Regions from separate parts of the Lysinibacillus sp. FSL K6-1151 genome, predicted to be linked through region 3. Evidence: riboswitches for the same ligand, from Rfam matches in the RefSeq annotation. Region 3 holds a riboswitch; each other region holds the start of a gene.
What was found. Region 3 has a riboswitch for thiamine pyrophosphate ahead of thiW (energy coupling factor transporter S component ThiW). Riboswitches for the same ligand answer to the same signal wherever they lie in the genome.
Positions count from the first base shown of each region.

Region 1: it holds a riboswitch for thiamine pyrophosphate, as region 3 does, so the genes downstream of both, thiT (energy-coupled thiamine transporter ThiT) here and thiW (energy coupling factor transporter S component ThiW) in region 3, are expected to answer to the same signal.
Region 2: it holds a riboswitch for thiamine pyrophosphate, as region 3 does, so the genes downstream of both, thiM (hydroxyethylthiazole kinase) here and thiW (energy coupling factor transporter S component ThiW) in region 3, are expected to answer to the same signal.

Region 1 is NZ_CP152040.1:3,950,951-3,957,504, reverse strand. Features, by position in the region: gene MHI04_RS19185 (SMC family ATPase) at 1-1,546, shown strand, start outside; gene MHI04_RS19180 (hypothetical protein) at 1,588-1,710, opposite strand; gene MHI04_RS19175 (DUF4870 domain-containing protein) at 1,766-2,089, opposite strand; TPP riboswitch at 2,217-2,324, shown strand; gene thiT (energy-coupled thiamine transporter ThiT) at 2,461-3,021, shown strand; gene map (type I methionyl aminopeptidase) at 3,183-3,938, shown strand; gene MHI04_RS19160 (hypothetical protein) at 3,972-4,685, opposite strand; gene MHI04_RS19155 (polyphosphate kinase) at 4,884-5,708, shown strand; gene MHI04_RS19150 (GNAT family protein) at 5,875-6,462, shown strand; gene MHI04_RS19145 (carbonic anhydrase) at 6,516-6,554, opposite strand, start outside.
Region 2 is NZ_CP152040.1:3,454,418-3,460,971, reverse strand. Features, by position in the region: gene thiI (tRNA uracil 4-sulfurtransferase ThiI) at 1-900, shown strand, start outside; gene MHI04_RS16580 (alpha/beta-type small acid-soluble spore protein) at 1,045-1,260, shown strand; gene thiE (thiamine phosphate synthase) at 1,331-1,972, opposite strand; gene thiD (bifunctional hydroxymethylpyrimidine kinase/phosphomethylpyrimidine kinase) at 1,962-2,786, opposite strand; gene thiM (hydroxyethylthiazole kinase) at 2,774-3,541, opposite strand; TPP riboswitch at 3,634-3,731, opposite strand; gene MHI04_RS16560 (acyl--CoA ligase) at 3,922-5,523, shown strand; gene sppA (signal peptide peptidase SppA) at 5,690-6,554, shown strand, end outside.
Region 3 is NZ_CP152040.1:868,265-874,818, reverse strand. Features, by position in the region: gene MHI04_RS04010 (ABC transporter permease) at 1-356, shown strand, start outside; gene MHI04_RS04005 (ABC transporter permease) at 353-1,150, shown strand; gene MHI04_RS04000 (ABC transporter substrate-binding protein) at 1,147-2,220, shown strand; gene MHI04_RS03995 (tetracycline resistance MFS efflux pump) at 2,449-3,645, shown strand; TPP riboswitch at 3,712-3,819, shown strand; gene thiW (energy coupling factor transporter S component ThiW) at 3,911-4,411, shown strand; gene MHI04_RS03985 (VWA domain-containing protein) at 4,656-6,554, opposite strand, start outside.

The DNA.
Region 1 (6,554 bases), 1.6 Mb from region 3:
GGAACAGCTAAAGGAAGGGGAGCCTTGCCCTGTTTGTGGCAGTATGACTCACGAGAAAACACATAAAGAGCAACTGGAAGTTATTGAACTTGCTCAAGTGGAAACGTTAAGAGTGAAGGCTTCTTCAGACGAGCGTATGTATCTAAAGAAGGCAGCACTTTTGTCATCTACGCAACAGCTTCTTCAAGATACATATCAGCAGCTAGAAGCACAGCATATTAAACAAGAAGACCAAGCACAGCTCATCGCTACTTTACACAAGACGGAGCAAGAGATTGCGAGCTTAAAAGTTGTCCATCATCAACTAGCAGATATGCGATTAAAGCTAAAGCATCAACGTGATAGAATAGAGCAGCTTAGAAATAAACAGATGGAATTAGAGCAATATTTAGCTGAGCACATGAAAGAATGGACAAGATTACAAGCGGTTGTAGAAGAACAGCTCAAGCAGATGCCAGCCAATTTACCAACATTACAGCAATTAAAGCAACAACTTACGGATGTTAGTAAACAGAAAATGGATTTGCAAAAAACATGGCAAGAGAGTCAAGAAAATTTGCATGTCGTAAAAGAAGCGACAAGTAATGCAAAACTAACTGTAGAAATCGCCAAACAATCTTTTGAGGAATTACAGCTCAAAATGAATGAAAAGCGGCAGCAATTTTCAGCAAGCATGCAGGAAATCGGCTTTGACAGCTATGAGGAATACGCAGCTGCCAAACGGAGTGCGAGCCAATTGGAGGCACTTCGCAAAGTATGCAGTGACTATGCTTTACAGGTACATACCCTGAAAATCCAAATAACTGAAGGGGCTATGTATCTTCAAGGGAAAGAGAAGCAAGATTTAGTGATGATGGAAGCAAAAGTAGAACAACTTCGTACAGCGTATGAGGAAGCATTTAAACGTTTGCAACAGATGAATGGTTTTGCACAAGCATGCCAGGGCTTTATAAAAAAAGTAGAAGAAACAGCGAGAGAGCTTCAGTTACTTGAACAAGAAGCTGGTCGAGTAAAGGAACTCTATGGATTATTAAACGGACAAAATTCGAAAAAGCTGTCCTTTGAGCGATACATTCAAATTAATTACTTAGACCAAATTACCGATGCCGCTAATATTCGTCTTTATCACTTATCAAATGGTCAATTTGAGCTTAGACGTTCTGATAGACTAGAAAAGCATGCGAAGCAAAGTGGGCTTGGGCTTGATGTATATGATGCCTATACGGATCAATTACGTGATGTGAAAACATTATCCGGTGGCGAAAAATTTAATGCTTCCTTAAGTCTTGCTTTAGGAATGGCAGATGTCATTCAAAGCTTCCAAGGGAATATTCATATTGAAACCATGTTTATTGATGAGGGCTTTGGCTCGCTTGATGAGGAATCTTTGAATAAAGCAATTGATACATTAATTGCTTTACAGGATTCTGGTCGTATGATTGGCGTGATTTCTCATGTGCCTGAATTAAAATCAGCGATGCCAGCGGTCTTACATGTAGAAAAAACATTGAATGGACATAGTCAAACCCACTTTGAAGTGAAATAAATAAAAGGCGTATTTCCAAAACAAGGGAATACGCCTGCTGTTTATTTTTTTCGAGGAATGGCTGTAGGTGTTGTCCCTTTTTTTGCAGCCATTACTTTTTTCACGATAGGAATAACAATAGGTGCTAATTTTACGGCGGTTTTCACAACATTTGATACTTTCATTCAAAAACAGCTCCTTTTACAATTACTACTACCTGTTTCGCTTAAAAATGAAACATTAACGAATAACACGAACAGCTTGAATAATATTCCATATTACAATTCCTAGTGAGACGATGGCATAAATGGCAAACGAAACGAACCAAATAATCAACATCGTATTATTGCCTGACGTTGGATCCAAATTAAATGTAGAAAAAACAAAGACAATAAAGAACAGAATGCCGAAAACAAAAGGAATTAAATGAGAGATAAGTGCACGAATTGAATGTCTTTTTACGTCACTATCTTTCGTAATAATGTACACAATTAATGGGACGATAAAAGGGGCGAAGAAAATACTTAAATAACTAAAGGCAGATAAAATTTTTTGGTTCTCCATAGTTGTACCTCCTTTTGTAATATTTACGCATGAAAAACAGCAAAGTTTCAAAAAAATAATATATGGAAGAGGTTGTAATCCTTCTATCCTTTGCGTACAATGAGAATGTTCGAATAAATTCAGATGTAACGACCACAAGGGGAGCTGATGATGTCAGCTGAGACTGGGCACGTAATGCCTTGACTCTTTGAACCTGTAAGTTAACGCTTGCGTAGGGATGTGGATAGAAACCGACACTAGTACGATGTGAGGCTCTGTCCTGGCATCGTTTTTTCATTCTTGAGGGAATAAAAAGGTGTCAGAAAGAGACATATCAGCGCATTTCTATTCCTGCTCTTGTATCCTACATCGGAACAAAGGAGAGAATATATATGGACAAAAAAAGACTATTAATGCTTGTGGAGATTGCGATATTTGCAGCAATCGGTCTTGTGCTTGATCAGGTTTCCTTTAAAGTATGGGCACAAGGTGGCTCTGTTAGTCTAGTCATGGTACCTATTATGTTAATAGCATTTCGCTGGGGCTTAGTAGCTGGGCTAACAACTGGATTACTCGTGGGTGTAATGCAAACCATGTTTGGTGCTACGATTGTGCACTGGCTACAAGGATTCCTTGATTATGGTGTTGCTTTCACAGTTGTAGGATTAGCGGCGGTTGTGCGTGGACCCGTGTTGGCGGCTGCCAAAAATGCCAACAAAACAAAAATGGCACTTTACATTATATTAGGTACGGTACTTGCGGGCTTTTTACGATATGCAGCCCACACGATGGCTGGCGCTGTATTTTTTGCAGAATATGCTGGCGATCAAAATGCATGGATCTATTCCATCATCTATAATGGTACATATATGCTACCAGCAACTATTTTAACGGCAATTGTAGGCGTTCTTTTATTCACAGCTGCTCCACAATTAATGCAAAGAAAAGCATAAAACATGCCCCTCACATTTGTGAAGGGGCTTTTTTGTCGCAAATAACTCTTTGCGCACTTCGCAAAGTAAGGAAGCATACAATATTTAAAGCGTTTATCGTTATACGCATAACAAGTTATGTTATATTAAAGTATAGATATTAGATGAAAGGGACGTTATACATGATTGTAAAAACGCAAGAAGAGATTGAAGCTTTTAAAAAAATAGGACGCATTTGTGCTGAAATTCGTGAAGCGATGAAAGCTGCCACAAAACCAGGTGTTACAACATTGGAGCTAGATGAAATTGCTGGCCGTATGTTTGCAGAGGCTGGCGCGATATCTGGTCCAAAGGGAGAATATGATTTCCCAGGGTATACATGTATTAGTGTCAATGAAGAAGTGGCGCATGGTATCCCCGGAAAACGTGTTATTCAAGAGGGGGATATTGTAAATATCGATGTTTCTGGTTCATTAAATGGCTACTTTGCTGACACTGGTATTTCATTTGTGGTTGGTGATGGCTATGAGGACAAAGAAAAGCTATGTCGCGTTGCCAAAAGCGCCTTTGATCGAGCAATGACAAAGGTAAAGGCTGGGTCTAAATTAAATCAAATTGGTAAGGCAGTTGAACGTGAGGCGAATGCTAATGGCTTAACTGTTATTATGAATTTAACTGGTCATGGCTTAGGTCAATCTTTACATGATGAGCCGAATCACATTTTAAATTACTATGATGCATGGGATTCTACAATTATGAAAGAAGGTATGGTGCTTGCGGTTGAGCCGTTTATCTCAGCGAAGGCAGAGCATATTGTAGAAGCTGGTGATGGTTGGACATTCATTACACCTGATAAATCACTTGTAGCTCAAATTGAACATTCAGTCATTGTAACAAAAGATAAACCGATTATCCTAACATCATTAGACGAAGAATAGAATGCAATGAAATGAAAAATCCTGCTTACCAATTTATTTTTGGTAGGCAGGATTTTTTTTAATAAATAAAATACCAACAAAGAGAACACCACATAAAAAGAAGGCGGCGGTAGTGACAAGTAGCTCATCAAAACCATTATGTAAGGCGATTCCTATATAAGCCCAAATAAAAACACTAGGAAACAAAATATCAAAGTGATGGAAACGGATATGTAGCGCAAGTGCTCCACCTAATGTCAGCAAAATTACTGCCCAAAGAGGCGTACTAAGACCAAAGCCGTTCCAACCATAAGCCGTTAACGTAAAACTGATATTCGTAATAAAAATAAATGTCATCCATGCAAAATAAATGGAGAAAGGAATACGACCCGACATTGCTTTGTCATGAAGAGGGTACGTATTATACAACATAAATAAATACAAGACTAAGAGTAATGTAATGCCAAGTGAAACAATAAATAACTCATGATGCCATACGTATATCATCAATGCTTGCAATATATTTATGCAGCTAAAAAGCGCAGACTGTTTCATAGTTGTCTTTTTGATATTCATAACTAACCAATAACCGAGTAAAAAATAAATAAGAATCCAAATTACATGACTTACACTAACTGGTGCAAATACTACAGAAAAGCGATTAGCGATTTCTAGCATAGATTGACCGTTGATATTCACGAAAAAGGATGAAAAGGTTAGGATGAGTGAGACAAGATAAGAAATTGTCATCAAGATAAACCGAGGCATGTTTTCCTCTCCCTTCGTGTTAGATTTTATAGGGAAAAGACAAATAAGTATAGTACTGTCACTATTTTTATTATAACGGAAACTTTCAACAATGTATCGTGTTGTTTTGCTCGTAATATCTACAATTTACCATCTCAATAGGCATCCATATATTTCTTTAGTACAATAAGAATATCCAACCAAAAGGAGTGAAGTTTCATGGCACAAAATTTGAAAAACCTAGACCTATCCATTGAACTAGATAAAAAGATGTATAAAAAGAAATTAAAAGTACTCCAATATGAAATGTTAAATGCACAGCAGTTTTTACTAAAAAACAAAATAGGTTTAATCTTAGTATTTGAAGGAATGGATGCTGCTGGCAAAGGTGGCGCAATCAAACGATTGATTGAACGTGTAGATCCGCGCGGTTATGTGGTACACCCTATCTCAGCTCCACAGCCACATGAATTACGCTATAACTATTTACAAAGATTCTGGAGAAAATTACCGCAGCATGGACAAATCGCTATTTTCGACCGCTCATGGTATGGACGTGTACTAGTAGAGCGTATCGAAGGCTTTGCAACAAAGGATGAATGGTCTCGTGCGTATGAAGAAATTAATAATTTCGAGAAAATTTTAACTGCGGGAGATTACATAATTATTAAGTTCTGGCTACATGTTTCAGATGAAGAGCAATTAAAACGCTTTAAAGAACGTGAAGAAAACCCTTATAAATCTTGGAAGCTAACAGACGAGGATTGGCGGAATCGAGAAAAATCACCACAATATATTGAAGCGGCGAATGCAATGTTTGACAAGACAGATAAAAAGGATGCTCCATGGATTTTAGTTGCTGGAGACGATAAAAAACATGCGCGTGTTCAGGTGCTTCAAGAAACAATTGCACATATTGAACGTGAGGCTCAAAAACGTGGTCTTCATCTAACAAATGTATTAGCTAATGGACAGCTAGAGGATGCTGATTCATCCAGTTTAGAAATAATAAATGAGAAAAAGCAAGAACAAAAAACAAAATAATAAAATGGTGCTGCTGTAACAATAAGACATGAGCTGTTTTAGTTGTAGCAGCATCTTTTTTTACATACAATGAAATAAAACTAGGGTTTACAATCATTAGATTGTAGCCAATGTGAACAGAGAATGAGAAATGTACTGATATTTATTGGAAGGCTAGTGTGGAGAAATGGTGCTTAAAATTTGGAATTTATTAAGAAAAAAGGGTGGGAATGTGGTAACGATAAAGGGGGAAAAATGCTACATCCGCACATTCCAAGAAAAAGATGCACGAAGTTTATCGGGTCTCGTAAGCCGCAATAAATACTTTTGGTCTGTATACGAGCCACTACAAAAACCTGAATATTATACAGTTGATGCTCAATATAAAAAAATTCAAGAGAGTCTCTATTTAATGGAGTCAAAACGAGAATTTACTTTTGGTATTTTTGAGCATGGAACAAATAATCTAATAGGGCATATTGCACTTTATGCTGTAAAACGCTTACCGTACTCAAGTGCATTTGTTGGCTATGCGATGGATGAAATCTATGTAGGCAAGGGAATCGTCACAGAGGCTGTAAATATGGTGGTGAGATTCGCATTCGATCAAATTGGTTTACACCGTGTAGAGGCATATGTCTCTACACAAAATAACCCCTCTATGCGCGTATTAGAGAAGGCTGGATTTCAACAAGAGGGTCTGCTAAGGAGGCTACTGTATATTAATGGCCGATGGGTAGATCACTATATGTATGCGCGTTTAGAGGATGAATAGAAAAACAAGTGCCTATCCTTCACGAGAGATGGGCACTTGTTTTTTATTAGCTATTATTTGCTACCGTCTTCAATTAAATCAAGATGACCTGT
Region 2 (6,554 bases), 2.1 Mb from region 3:
CATACATTTAAAGTAGAAGTGAAACGTACCGATAAAACATTTCCTTTAGAATCTCATGCCATCCAACGTGAGATTGGTGGCTATGTTTTACCGCAATTTCAAAATTTATCAGTCAAAGTGAAGCAGCCTGATATTGAACTACGTGTAGAAGTTCGTCATGATGCAACATATATGATGGCACAAGTTATTCCTGGCGCAGGTGGAATGCCTGTAGGGTCTAATGGAAAATCTTTATTAATGTTGTCTGGTGGTATTGATAGCCCTGTTGCAGGTTATTTAATGATGAAGCGAGGCGTGCGATTAGAAGCGATTCACTTCTTTAGTCCACCATATACAAGCGAAAATTCATTAGAAAAAGTAAAGGTACTTGCCAATGAACTAACGAAATTTGGTGCTAGTATTCGTTTACATGTCATTCCATTTACTGAAATACAAGTTCTTATTAAAGAGAAAGTACCTTCTAATGTATCGATGACAACAACACGCCGTATGATGTTGAAAGTAGCTGATCAGGTGCGTGAGGAAATTGGGGCACTTGCCATTGTAACAGGTGAAAGTCTTGGGCAGGTAGCGAGTCAAACGCTTGAAAGTTTAACAGCGATTAATGCTGTAACGAATACACCTATTTTGCGTCCGTTAATTTCATCAGATAAACTTGAAATCATTGATATTGCAGAAAACATCGGCACATACGAAACATCTATTCAGCCATTTGAAGATTGCTGTACGATTTTTACACCTACAAGTCCAAAAACAAAGCCGAAGCTTGAAAAGGTCGAGCATTATGAAAGCTTCTCTGATTTTGATGAGCTAATCGAGCGAGCAGTAAAAAATCGAGAGGTCTATATTTTCCCTAAGAAAGAAGAGCAACAACAAGATAAGTTTGCAGAACTATTATAAGGTTTCAAAGCCGTCTCAAAGTCCATTTTGAGACGGCTTTTTTATATTAATGGCTAGATGCCATTAGAGGTACAATTTACCTTTAAAATTTTCGTATTAAAAATCGAATATCGCACATTCTATATTCACAAGGAGGTGAGACACATGACTTCAAACAACAACAGCAGTTCAAACAAGCTTGCAGTACCTGGTGTACAACAAGCACTAGATCAAATGAAATACGAAATTGCACAAGAATTTGGTGTTCAATTAGGAGCTGAAGCTTCAGCTCGTGCTAACGGTTCCGTTGGTGGTGAAATCACTAAACGTCTTGTACAAATGGCAGAATCTCAATTAAAAGGTATGCCAAACAACCAATAAATGCTGACTAAGCATTTATAAACTTAAAACCAGTGACCGTAAAAGGCACTGGTTTTAGTTTGTTTATAGATCATTTTTTTATGCGAGATAATGACGTAAATGTAGATACGGTGTGTGCAATATCTTCACTTTCACAGATAGCAGAAATAACGGCAACACCATCAGCACCTGCTTGAAAAACAGAATGTGCATTTGTACAAGTAATCCCACCAATCGCTACAATCGGTAATTCAGGATAAAGATGACGAGCTTGCTGTAAAAAATTTGTACCACATGGTGGTTGTGCATCACTTTTAGATGTTGTTGCAAAGATTGGACCAATTCCTACATAATCAGCATGATGGTCTATAGCTGTTTGTAATTCCTCCTGTGAATGTACAGAAACACCAAGTATCATGTTCCCGATTTTTTTACGTGCCATTTCAACATCTAAGTCATCTTGTCCAATATGAACGCCATCAGCACCAAGTCGCAAAGCAAGCTCTACATCATCGTTAACGATAAACGGTACATTATACTGCTGACAAAGTTTTTGACATTGGCGTGCAAATTGTTCATAGGCTAATCCAGTTAAGGCAAGAGATCCTTTCTCGCGAAATTGAAACATCGTAATGCCAGCTTGCAATGCCTTTTCGAGGAGATGGATGGGATTTTGTTGAAAAACATTGCCTGTTCCCATAATAAAATAAAGCTGTAAATCCTCACGTTTCATGAATGATTACCTCACAGGTTTCCTTATGCTGTTGATAAGCGAAATGATTTGTAGGTCCATGCCCGTTGCCTATGGATAAATCATGCATAATCGCTAATTGAATAAATTTTTTAGCTTCGATAATAGCCTCTTTCATCGCTAAACCCCGTCCAAGAAAAGCAGTGAGTGCTGCTGAAAATGTACAGCCAGTACCATGTGTATTTTTTGTTTGGATTCGTGGAGACTGCATCGAAAAAGATTGTCCATTTTTGAAAAATACATAATCAATGGCATAAAGTGGTTCTGCTAAATGCCCACCCTTTAGAATGACGCATTGTACACCTAGCTGTAAAAAGCTTTGAGCCACTTGTTTCATATCCTCAAAATGGCGAATGGTTCTCCCCGTGAGAGCCTCTGCTTCGGGTATATTTGGCGTAACAATCGTAGCTAGTGGTAGTAAAGATGAGCGTAACGCCTCAATAGCTTCTTGCTGTAATAAGCTTTCTCCACCTTTTGCAATCATTACGGGATCCACAATTAGTGGTATATTTAATTCACCGATCATGCGTGCGATGGCTTGGATAATACCAGAGGAATAAAGCATGCCTGTTTTCATTGCAGCAATCGGAAAATCTTCGACTAACGCTTGAAATTGTTTTTCCACAAACGAAATGTCAATTGGGAAAACACCTGTCACGCCTGTTGTATTTTGTGCAGTTAAAGCTGTAATAACGGAAGTGCCGAACACCTCTAATTCCTGAAATGTTTTTAAATCAGCCTGTATACCAGCACCGCCACCACTATCTGATCCAGCAATCGTCGTTACAATATGCATGATGCTTCACCATCCTTTGATAAACGATGTATAGCATTAAGCAAAGCTATTTGAAAATCACCGATATCTGCAGTGAATGCAGAAGCTAGTACCGCTGCCTTTTTATAGTAAGTGAGTGTTTCTGTTAATTGGTTGTATGGCTTGTTACCTGCGACATAGGCAGCACCACAAAGCGCACTAAGTAAACAGCCAGTACCAGTGACCTCTGTCATTTGTGGGTGGCCACCAGCTATCCACTGGCTATGCTCGCCATTTGTTATAAGATCACGTTCACCTGTTACAATAACGATACAATTATATCGTTGTGCCACTAGTAATGCTTCCGTCTCCAGTGACATGGAGCCATGACCACTATCTACACCTTTCTGTTGCCAATCTACATTGGCTATAGCCGCAAGCTCACCGATATTACAGCGAATTACGGCAAATTCTATGTTTTCAAGTAAGTATTGAACGGTTTCCTTGCGATAAGTTGTAGCCCCTGCCCCAACTGGATCTAATATAACTGGAATGCCAAGTGCATTAGCTTTTTTTCCTGCTAACAGCATGGCGTTTTTGGTGCGAGTATTGAGTGTCCCGATATTAATTAATAATGCTTGTGCCATTGCTACCATTTCCTCAACCTCTTGGCTATCGTCAGCCATAACGGGCGAAGCACCTAATGCTAATAAACCATTTGCTTGGAAATTTGCCACCACATAGTTTGTGATGCAATGAATAAGTGGTTGCTGTTGACGAATTGTTTGAAATATCATTTTAATTTTAGTCCTCCTTTGTGGATGGACGTAAGCATGCAAAAAGGCTCTTTTTATGTGAAAATACACGAAAAAGAGCCTTTCATCTGAAAAAATCGATGTCTGTTGCTCCCTACGTCAGTATTAACTAACAGGTTCAAAGGGTCAGGTTTTACCTTCTCAACTCTTTCGAGTCCCCCTGCAATTTTGCTTTTAGTTGACCAAAATGTACCATACTTTTCATTTGTGTTCAATAGCTAGTTTCCCTATCGACAAAACGTGACTGATGCCATATAGCTAGGTATGATAGTTGTCATGACTTTACCTAAATTAAGCGCAAACCATTGAAAATACTGAAAAAGGAGTTTTATAATGTGTCATAGCAAAAGGGGGCATCTGCCATGAAAAGACAAGATTTAGTTGCACCAGAATGGTATAACATAACAGAGGAAATTGAAAAATATGCTCAGGATGCAACGAAAAATGCTTTAATTATTTATGAAGAAAATCAAGCTGTACAATTTATTACATATGCACATTTGATGGAAAAAGCGAATCAAGCAGCACATGTTTTCACCTTACAAGGTTTAACGAAGGGTGATGTGATTTTAGTGATGGTACCACGCTCAGTGGAAGCATATATTGTTTATATTGCAGCATTAAAAGCAGGTTTAACCATCATTCCAAGCTCAGAAATGTTAAGAACAAAAGATATTGAGTATCGCATTCATCACGCCAATGCTAAAGGGGTTGTTGCCTATGAGCCCTATATTGAACAATTTGATGAAGTTGGAAATTTACAGGGCATACAGCAATTTGTCATAGGGAAAGCACATGAGCCTTGGCAGCCTTTACTAGAAAAAATGCACCATCAACCTACAACTTACATAAATCCGACCCCGACAAAAAGTACTGATAATGCATTTTTAGCCTATACAAGCGGCACAACAGGTAACCCGAAGGCAGCGGTACATACACACAGCTGGGGCTATGCTCATTTACGAACAACAGCACCACATTGGTTAGGTGTACAAGAAAATGATATTGTTTGGGCAACAGCAGCACCTGGATGGCAAAAATGGATATGGAGTCCCTTTCTCGCTACATTAGGCAGTGGTGCTACTGCATTTGTTTACAAAGGTAAATTTGATGCTGCTTCCTATTTGGCAATGCTTGAAAAATTCAAAATCAATGTATTATGCTGTACACCAACTGAATATCGTTTTATGGCATCACTTGAAAATTTACACGCATATGATTTACATGCAATTCGCCAAGCTGTATCAGCAGGTGAACCGTTAAATAGTGAGGTTATCAACGTATTTTCAGAAACATTCCATTTACAAGTGCGAGATGGCTATGGTCAAACGGAAAATACATTACTTGTTGGTACAATGGTAGGGATGGAGGCGCGAGTTGGCTCAATGGGAAAACCTACTCCTGGCAACACCGTTAATATTATTAACGATTTCGGCAATCCTGTTGCAGTGGGAGAGGTGGGTGATATTGCTGTTCATCGTGAAACACCAGCTCTCTTTAAAAAATATTTAAATGATCCTGAACGTACAAATTTACAATTCCGTGGTGATTGGTATATAACAGGAGATCGTGCCTACAAAGATGAAGATGGCTACTTTTGGTTTGAGGGTCGAGGAGATGATGTCATTATCTCCTCGGGTTATACAATTGGTCCCTTTGAAGTAGAGGATGCTTTGATGAAGCATCCAACTGTGAAAGAAGCTGCTGTCATTGCCAGTCCAGATAAAGTTCGAGGAAATATTGTAAAGGCATTTATTGTTCTTCGTAATGGTGAAATTGGTGATGAAACACTTATTCAAACACTTCAAAGTCATGTGAAATCATTGACTGCCCCATATAAATATCCACGTGCTATTGAATTTGTCGAAGAGCTACCCAAAACATCCTCTGGAAAAATTCGACGAGTTGAATTACGACAACAAGAAACAAAGCAATGCCATTCATCATCATTTCCTAGGAAATAATGTCGAAAATCAAAGTTCATGCAAAGGTATGGACTTTGATTTTTTTTATTTTTTTAGGTAAGGTAATATGAGGAAATAAATAGCAACAAGCTTTTTGCATATTATTGCAAAAAAATGAAACAAATAAGCAAGTCATTCGTATTACGTGTTGAGGAGGCGGAAAGACATGAATGTAAAAAGGTGGGTTGCTTTAGTAGTCGCAGGTGTTCTTTTACTATTTTCATTAGGAATTAACACCATTTTTGCCCTATTTAAAGCAGATTTCCTAGGTAATTTTGATAGTTTGATGGCTGGGAATAATTTAGATGTATATGAAAATGTCATTGAAGGGGACAATTTTGATAAGCGAATTGCTTATTTAAAGGTAGATGGAGCGATTCAAGATATCGGCTCAAGTACATTATGGCAACCAGTTGCCTATGATCATACATTTTTCTTAGAGCAATTGGATAATATTTTGTATGATGATTCGATACAGGGCGTTGTTTTAAGCGTCAATTCACCAGGTGGTGGTGTGAAAGAATCAGCAGAAATCTATAAAAAGCTGCTAAAAATTAAAGAAGAACGACAAATTCCAATTTATGTATCGATGGATTCGATGGCAGCATCAGGTGGTTATTATATTTCAGCACCTGCAGATAAAATCTTTGCCCATCGTGATACAATAACAGGCTCAATTGGCGTCATTATGCAATCCATTAACTACCAAGCATTGGCTGAAAAAGTAGGTGTTAAATTTGAAACGTTTAAATCAGGGGAGCATAAGGATATGCTAAGCCCAATGCGTGAAGTGACACCAGAAGAACGTGCAATGATGCAGGATATGATTAATGAAACGTATGAAGAATTTGTAGACATTGTAGAGCAGGGACGTAATATGTCTGAAGCAGAAGTGAAGAAGGTTGCAGATGGTCGTATTCTTGGTGGCACAAAAGCGCTTGAAGCAGGTTTAATCGATGAAATTGGTGATGAAGAAGCAGCCATCGCTGCTCTACGTGCAGATTATGGACTGGAAGATGCTGCTTTATTTG
Region 3 (6,554 bases):
TTATGATTTTACCGATCTTCAACTCCTTAGATCGATTAAACCCAACACTTATTTATGCAGCACGCGATTTAGGTGCCTCTGCTTTTACAACTTTTCGCCGTGTCGTTTTACCATTAACAATGGATGGCGTTAAATCTGGAATTCAAGTTGTCTTTATTCCAGCGCTATCCCTGTTTATGATTACACGCTTAATTGCCGGAAATCGCGTCATCACCCTTGGTACAGCGATTGAACAGCAATTTCTTGTAACACAAAATTGGGGGATGGGTTCTACTATTGCTGTGTTCTTAATTTTATTCATGGTAATTATTATGCTCATTACGGGACAAAAAGATAAAGGAGGTCGCGTACGATGAACAAACTATCTGCATCAGCTAAAGTCTATTTAACGATTGTTTTTATCGTTCTGTATGCTCCCATCTTCTATTTAATCTTTTACTCGTTCAATAGTGGCGGCTCCATGAATCACTTTGAATCCTTTACTTTAGAGCATTATAAAGCTGTTTTTGAAGATTCACGTCTTCTTGTTATATTAATTAATACTGTAATCGTGGCATTACTTTCTGCTTTGATTTCTACTATTATTGGCACACTAGGTGCAATCGGTATTGTGACTGTCAAGGATTCAAAAATGCGCAATACTTTACTATCCTTAAACAATGTCTTAATCGTCAGCCCAGACGTTATTATTGGTGCTAGCTTCTTAATTTTATTTACAATGGTTGGCATTAAGCTTGGCTTTGCGTCTGTCTTGTTAGCCCATGTCGCATTTAGTGTACCGATTGTTGTTCTAATGGTTTTACCTAAACTACTAGAAATGAATAAATCCTTAATCGATGCAGCATTAGATCTAGGGGCTACGAAAAAGGATATTATGATGCGTGTCATTCTTCCTTATATTCAACCAGGGATTTTTGCGGGCTTCTTCCTTGCCCTTACGTATTCTTTAGATGATTTTGCCGTGACATTTTTCGTAACGGGTAATGGCTTCAGCACATTATCTGTAGAAATCTACTCCATGGCCCGTGCAGGTATTTCTTTAACGGTTAATGCTATTTCTGGTTTGGTATTCTTTGTTACGGTGTTAGTCGTTGTTGGTTATTATTTCATTACAAGTCGTACGAGTAAAAGAATGGAGGGACAACGATGAAGTCATTAATTCAAGCTACCATCGCCATCCTTGTTGTTTCAGCCCTTTTATTCTATGCGGCTGACGCCTTAAGTGTAGGCGGCGGTAAAAGTGGAAAAGACACGTTAACAATCTTTAACTGGGGAGAATATATTGATCCTGACTTGTTGAAACAATTTGAAAAAGAAACAGGCATTCATGTCATCTACGAGACATTTGATTCCAATGAAGCGATGATGACCAAAATTCAACAAGGTGGAACAGCATATGATATTGCCGTTCCATCTGAATATATGATAGAAAAAATGAAGGAAGAAAATTTATTGATTCCTTTAGATAAAACAAAAATCCCTAATTTTAAAAATATCGATCCTTACTTTTTAGATTTACCATTCGATGATGACAATAAATATTCGGTCCCTTATTTCTGGGGAACAGTAGGCATTGTCTACAATCCAAGCCTTGTGGGAGATTTAGATTTCTCTTCTTGGGACGATTTATGGGATCCATCCTTAAAACGAAAAGTCTTTTTAGTGGATGGTGCTCGTGAAGTCATTGGAATGGGCTTAAACAGTCTCGGATATTCCTTGAATTCACTAGATAATCAGGAACTACGTAAGGCTACTGATAAATTAATCACACTTGCACCAAATGTAAAAGCCATCATTGGAGATGAAATTACACCATTAATGATCAACAATGAGGCCACTGTAGCCCTTACTTGGTCTGGGCAAGCAGCAGATATGATGTATGAAAATGAGGAGCTAGACTTTGCTGTACCTGAGGAAGGCTCGAATTTATGGTTCGATAATATGGTCATCCCTAAAACATCGAAAAATATCGACGGTGCCCATGCCTTTATCAATTTCATGCTAAGTGCTGAATCGGGTGCACAAAATGCCGATTATGTAGGCTACTCTACGCCTAATATAGCTGCTATGGACTTAATGGATGAAGAAGTTGTTTCTGATGAACGCTACTATCCTTCTGAAGAACAACGCGATACATTAGAAGTTTACAAAAATTTAGGACCAGACTATTTAGGGAAATATAATGAATTGTTTTTAGAATTTAAAATGAGTATTCGTTAAAGCATATAAAGGTCTATCGATGAATTTTTATTTTGTCAATAGACCTTTTTCTATTATCTTCCTGCTTCTGGCAGCACCTCACCTATTGTCTGTTTATTCTTTTCTACATCGTGGATTGGTATTGCTGCACTAGCAGGTATGTTTCATTTCAGACTTTCAACCGATATGATGATAGGATATCTTATGATAGACTTTAGTATATTTGATTATAAAAAGGGGGTTCATTCGATGACCCAGCAGAAGTCCAATAAGGCGGCTTTATATATTTTAATGTTTAATATGTTTATCGCAATGGGGAGTATTGGAATTATTATTCCTGTCATGCCAGAGTATTTAAAAATTTTTGGTGCAGCAGGACAAGTTCTAGGTATGCTAATTGCAACGTTCGCCTTAGCTCAATTCGTATTTTCTCCAATTGCTGGGAATCTTTCGGATCAGTATGGTCGGAAAAATTTAATTATTTTCGGTCTTATTGTGACAGGTCTTGCACAAATCGGTTTTGGCCTAGCCACAGACGTCTGGATGCTATTTTTAGCACGCTTTTTAGGCGGTCTAGGTTCCGCATTTGTTGCACCTCCTATTATGGCATTTGTAGCTGACGTTACTACCTACGAGGAACGTGGAAAAGGTATGAGTATGTTAGGTGCTGCTATGTCACTGGGCTTTATGATAGGGCCAGGAATAGGTGGTTTCTTAGCAAAGGTTAGTTTACATTTTCCATTTTTCACGGCAGGAGTTGCTGCCATACTTGCATCTGTTTTATCTTACTTTTTATTACCATCTACTAAACCAAACACTTCACATGACAAGCAAAAGCAAGAAAATCTGGCGAAGCAAATGGCTCGTTCCATACATATGCCTTATTTCGTTATGCTCATTATCATGCTCGTGTTCTCGTTCGGAATTGCCAACTTCCAAACAACCTTGTCATTATTTGTGACAGAAAAGTTTAATTACACACCCGTAGATATTGCGATTATTTTAGTTGTCGGTGGTGCTTTTGGGGTAGTTGTACAAATGTTTGTGATTACACCACTTTTTAATCGCTTTGGTGAAATGAAAGTTGTGTTAGTCAATTTATTTATTGCATCTGTTGCTATTTTCTTAATATTGTTTGTATCTGGCTTCGCTCTTATATTAGTTGTAGCAACTATTTTCTCTACAGCAACAACACTAATTCGTCCTGCTGTAAATACACTAATTTCAAAGCTTGCAGAGAAAGAACAAGGGTTTGCTGCGGGCTTGAATAATGCTTACATGAGCCTTGGCAATATGATTGGACCAGCCTTAGCAGGTTTACTATTTGACTGGAATATGAACAGTCCATATATTTTCGGATCTATCATATTATTAGCCTGCTTCTTCCTTGCACTCATCTGGACATTGAAAAAAGCACCTCATCTAATGCATCCTGATACGAAATAGTCAGAAAAATCATTGACTATTTTTAACATTATGTTACAGTAATGTTGGTTAATAAAATTGAATGATATTTACCACTAGGGGAGCCTTTAAAAGGCTGAGACGTATATGATGATGTACGGACCCTTTGAACCTGATCTAGTTCATACTAGCGGAGGGAAGTGGCGCTACTTGCTACTATCATTGTCTATGCAAGGCCGCTTCCTATTGTTTAAAGGAAGCGGCCTTTTAATTTCCCTCATGATTTTATTCAAGAGGAGTGAACCTTATGTCAATTCGTAAAATGACAATCATGGCTTTATTAGTAGCGATTGCTGTAGCAGGATCTACCTTTGTATCCATACCAACAGGCATCGCACGCGCCTACCCCGTTCAGCATGCTGTTAACGTAATAGGAGCTATTATACTAGGACCCGTGCCAACAGTTCTAGTTGCCTTTGTGACAGCCATCATTCGTATCTTTACTGGTACAGGCTCTCTTTTAGCGATTCCTGGTAGCGTCATTGGAGCATTGTGTGCGGCCCTTGCCTACAAATACAGTAGAAAATCATGGCTAGCAGGATTCGGCGAAGTTTTTGGCACTGGTATTTTAGCTTCACTTATTGCCGTACCCTATGCAAAATTGCTTATGGAGACATCCGTAGCCGCATTATTCTTCATGCCAGCCTTTTTAACATCAAGTACCATCGGGGCCATCTTAGGTGTTATGGTAGCTAGCACTTTGCGAAAATCGGTACTAGTAAAGAGCTTTAATTCTTCGCTTTATTGAGTGGTGCTGAGTGCTTTTTGATTTTGGAAATCCTTTAAGATGTGCGAGAAGATTTCTTTTCTAGTCTTTGAGCGGGGTTCGTTTCTTTATGAGCGTCTCTCTCCCCCGAGAAGCACTTTTCGAAGGCTGCACTGTGTCAATCACCTTTGCACCCCTTTCCTAGCGGAAACCACCATTTTTTAAAACCTCAAAGCATTTAAAAAAGCAGTGCAAAATGGAATGATTTTGCACTGCCTTCACTCTATTATGATCGTTTTTTCATACCCTTTAATAGCTGGGCTACGTTCGTGTCTTCTGCTTGTACAGGTTTCTCCTCAATTGGCTGCTCTTTTTTATTCGTTTTTGTTAGGAAACTCCAACCAAAACGTCTTATGGTAATATCCATAAAGAATAGAAGCATACTTGCTAAAAGAAGCCATGTAGCAATGTTTTGTCGATCCGCTCCTTTGGTTGTAAAGTCACGGAACACATCTTGTGGTTCTTTTAAAACGGCTCCCCCTGTTTGATTTGTTAACTCTTCAACCAGTTTTTCATTAACAGGGAGCAGTTCATACTCAGCACTATAAGGAACACTTAGGCCTGCCTGATAAATGGCCTGCTGCTCATCCGCTATACGGAAGAAAATCAATCCAGGTTCGGCCTGTACAACAGCTCGAATTTGGGAGGCTGAAATGGTTTCTAACTGAGTTTCTAACTCCTCCCCTGCTTCATTAACCGCTACAATGTCTAAAAATGCGGCTTCATTTGTAGGGTCTGTAATCATAAAGGAGCCATCAGCTTCTAATCTCACATCATAGGCAACATCATTATAGCTTGGCAACATTTGTGAAATAAGCGTCTGCCAAAATGTTCCCCAGTCCTGCCATCTTGCCCAATCTCCTGTCCATTTACCCGTTGAATCGGATGTAAAAGCAAATGTTTTACCGAGTCCATATTGCCATTGTGCTAACACAGGATCTTCCTTCTCACTTTCTGCAATTACGGTTGTCCCTTGCTTAGCTGTCGTTCCAATATAAGCATTCATTTGAGGGACGCCATTGGCAAATAGCGAATTCCATCCTGCGGCATTATAAATTGCTGGATAAAACGGATTATCCTCAATATAGGTACGAGAAATCATAGCTGTTTCACGAGATAAAATAGAAGGAATGGTTTGTTCATCAATGACATCATAGAACCGTCCACTACCCATATCACTAAGTGCTTCGAGTAAGTTAGCATCAGCATCTTGTCCAATCGCTACTGTTGATAAAGTGATACCATTTTCTTTTCCCTCAGCAATTAAATCCTCATAATTCCCAGACTGTGATTGCCCATCGGTTAAAAGAATAATATGTTTACGTTGAAGCTTTAAATCGGCGAGATTTTCATAGGCTTTAGCTAATGAACTATAGATTTCTGTCCCGCCTCCTGGTGTTACTGATAGAATGGTATCCACTGCCTCTTCTTTACTTTTAAGAGGTGCGGTTTCTATGATTTCCCAAGGACGATCATCGAAGGCGATAAAGCCTAATGTATCCTCATCTCGTAGCATTTCAACAGAACGTGCCGCTGCTTCCTTAGCTAGCTCCAGCTTTGAGCCATGCATACTGCCAGAACGATCCAGCACTATGACTAGCCCTAATGAAGGTAATTGCTCCTTGCCCTTAATTTCCATCTCCACAGGCAATAACGTTTCAATTGGCGTTTTAAAATAGCCTCCTAAACCAAAACTATTTTCTCCACCAACCATCGTGAAACCAACCCCAAAGTTTTTGACTGCTTGCTCAATCACACTCATTTTCGCCTCACCAACTAAATGACCAGGCACATTGTCAAAAATGATCGCATTATATTGTAAATAGCTGGACAGTTCATTTGGTAGGCTTTTAGGATCGACAACATCATAGGCAATGGATTGACTACCAAGTGCTGCCGCGATAGGTGAAGCTGTTTCATAGCCATTGACGATGAGTAAATGGGGTTCACTTTGTACCATTGTGACACTTGTTAATTTATTGTTTTCAAAAATAGCATCCTGCCCAACTTGAATAACTGCTTCGTATTTTACAAGTCCTTCAGCTGTTGCTGCGTGTTTATAGGTAAACACATTTGTACCTTCCGTCAGCTCAACTGCCTCGCGATGAATTAGTTCATCATTTTC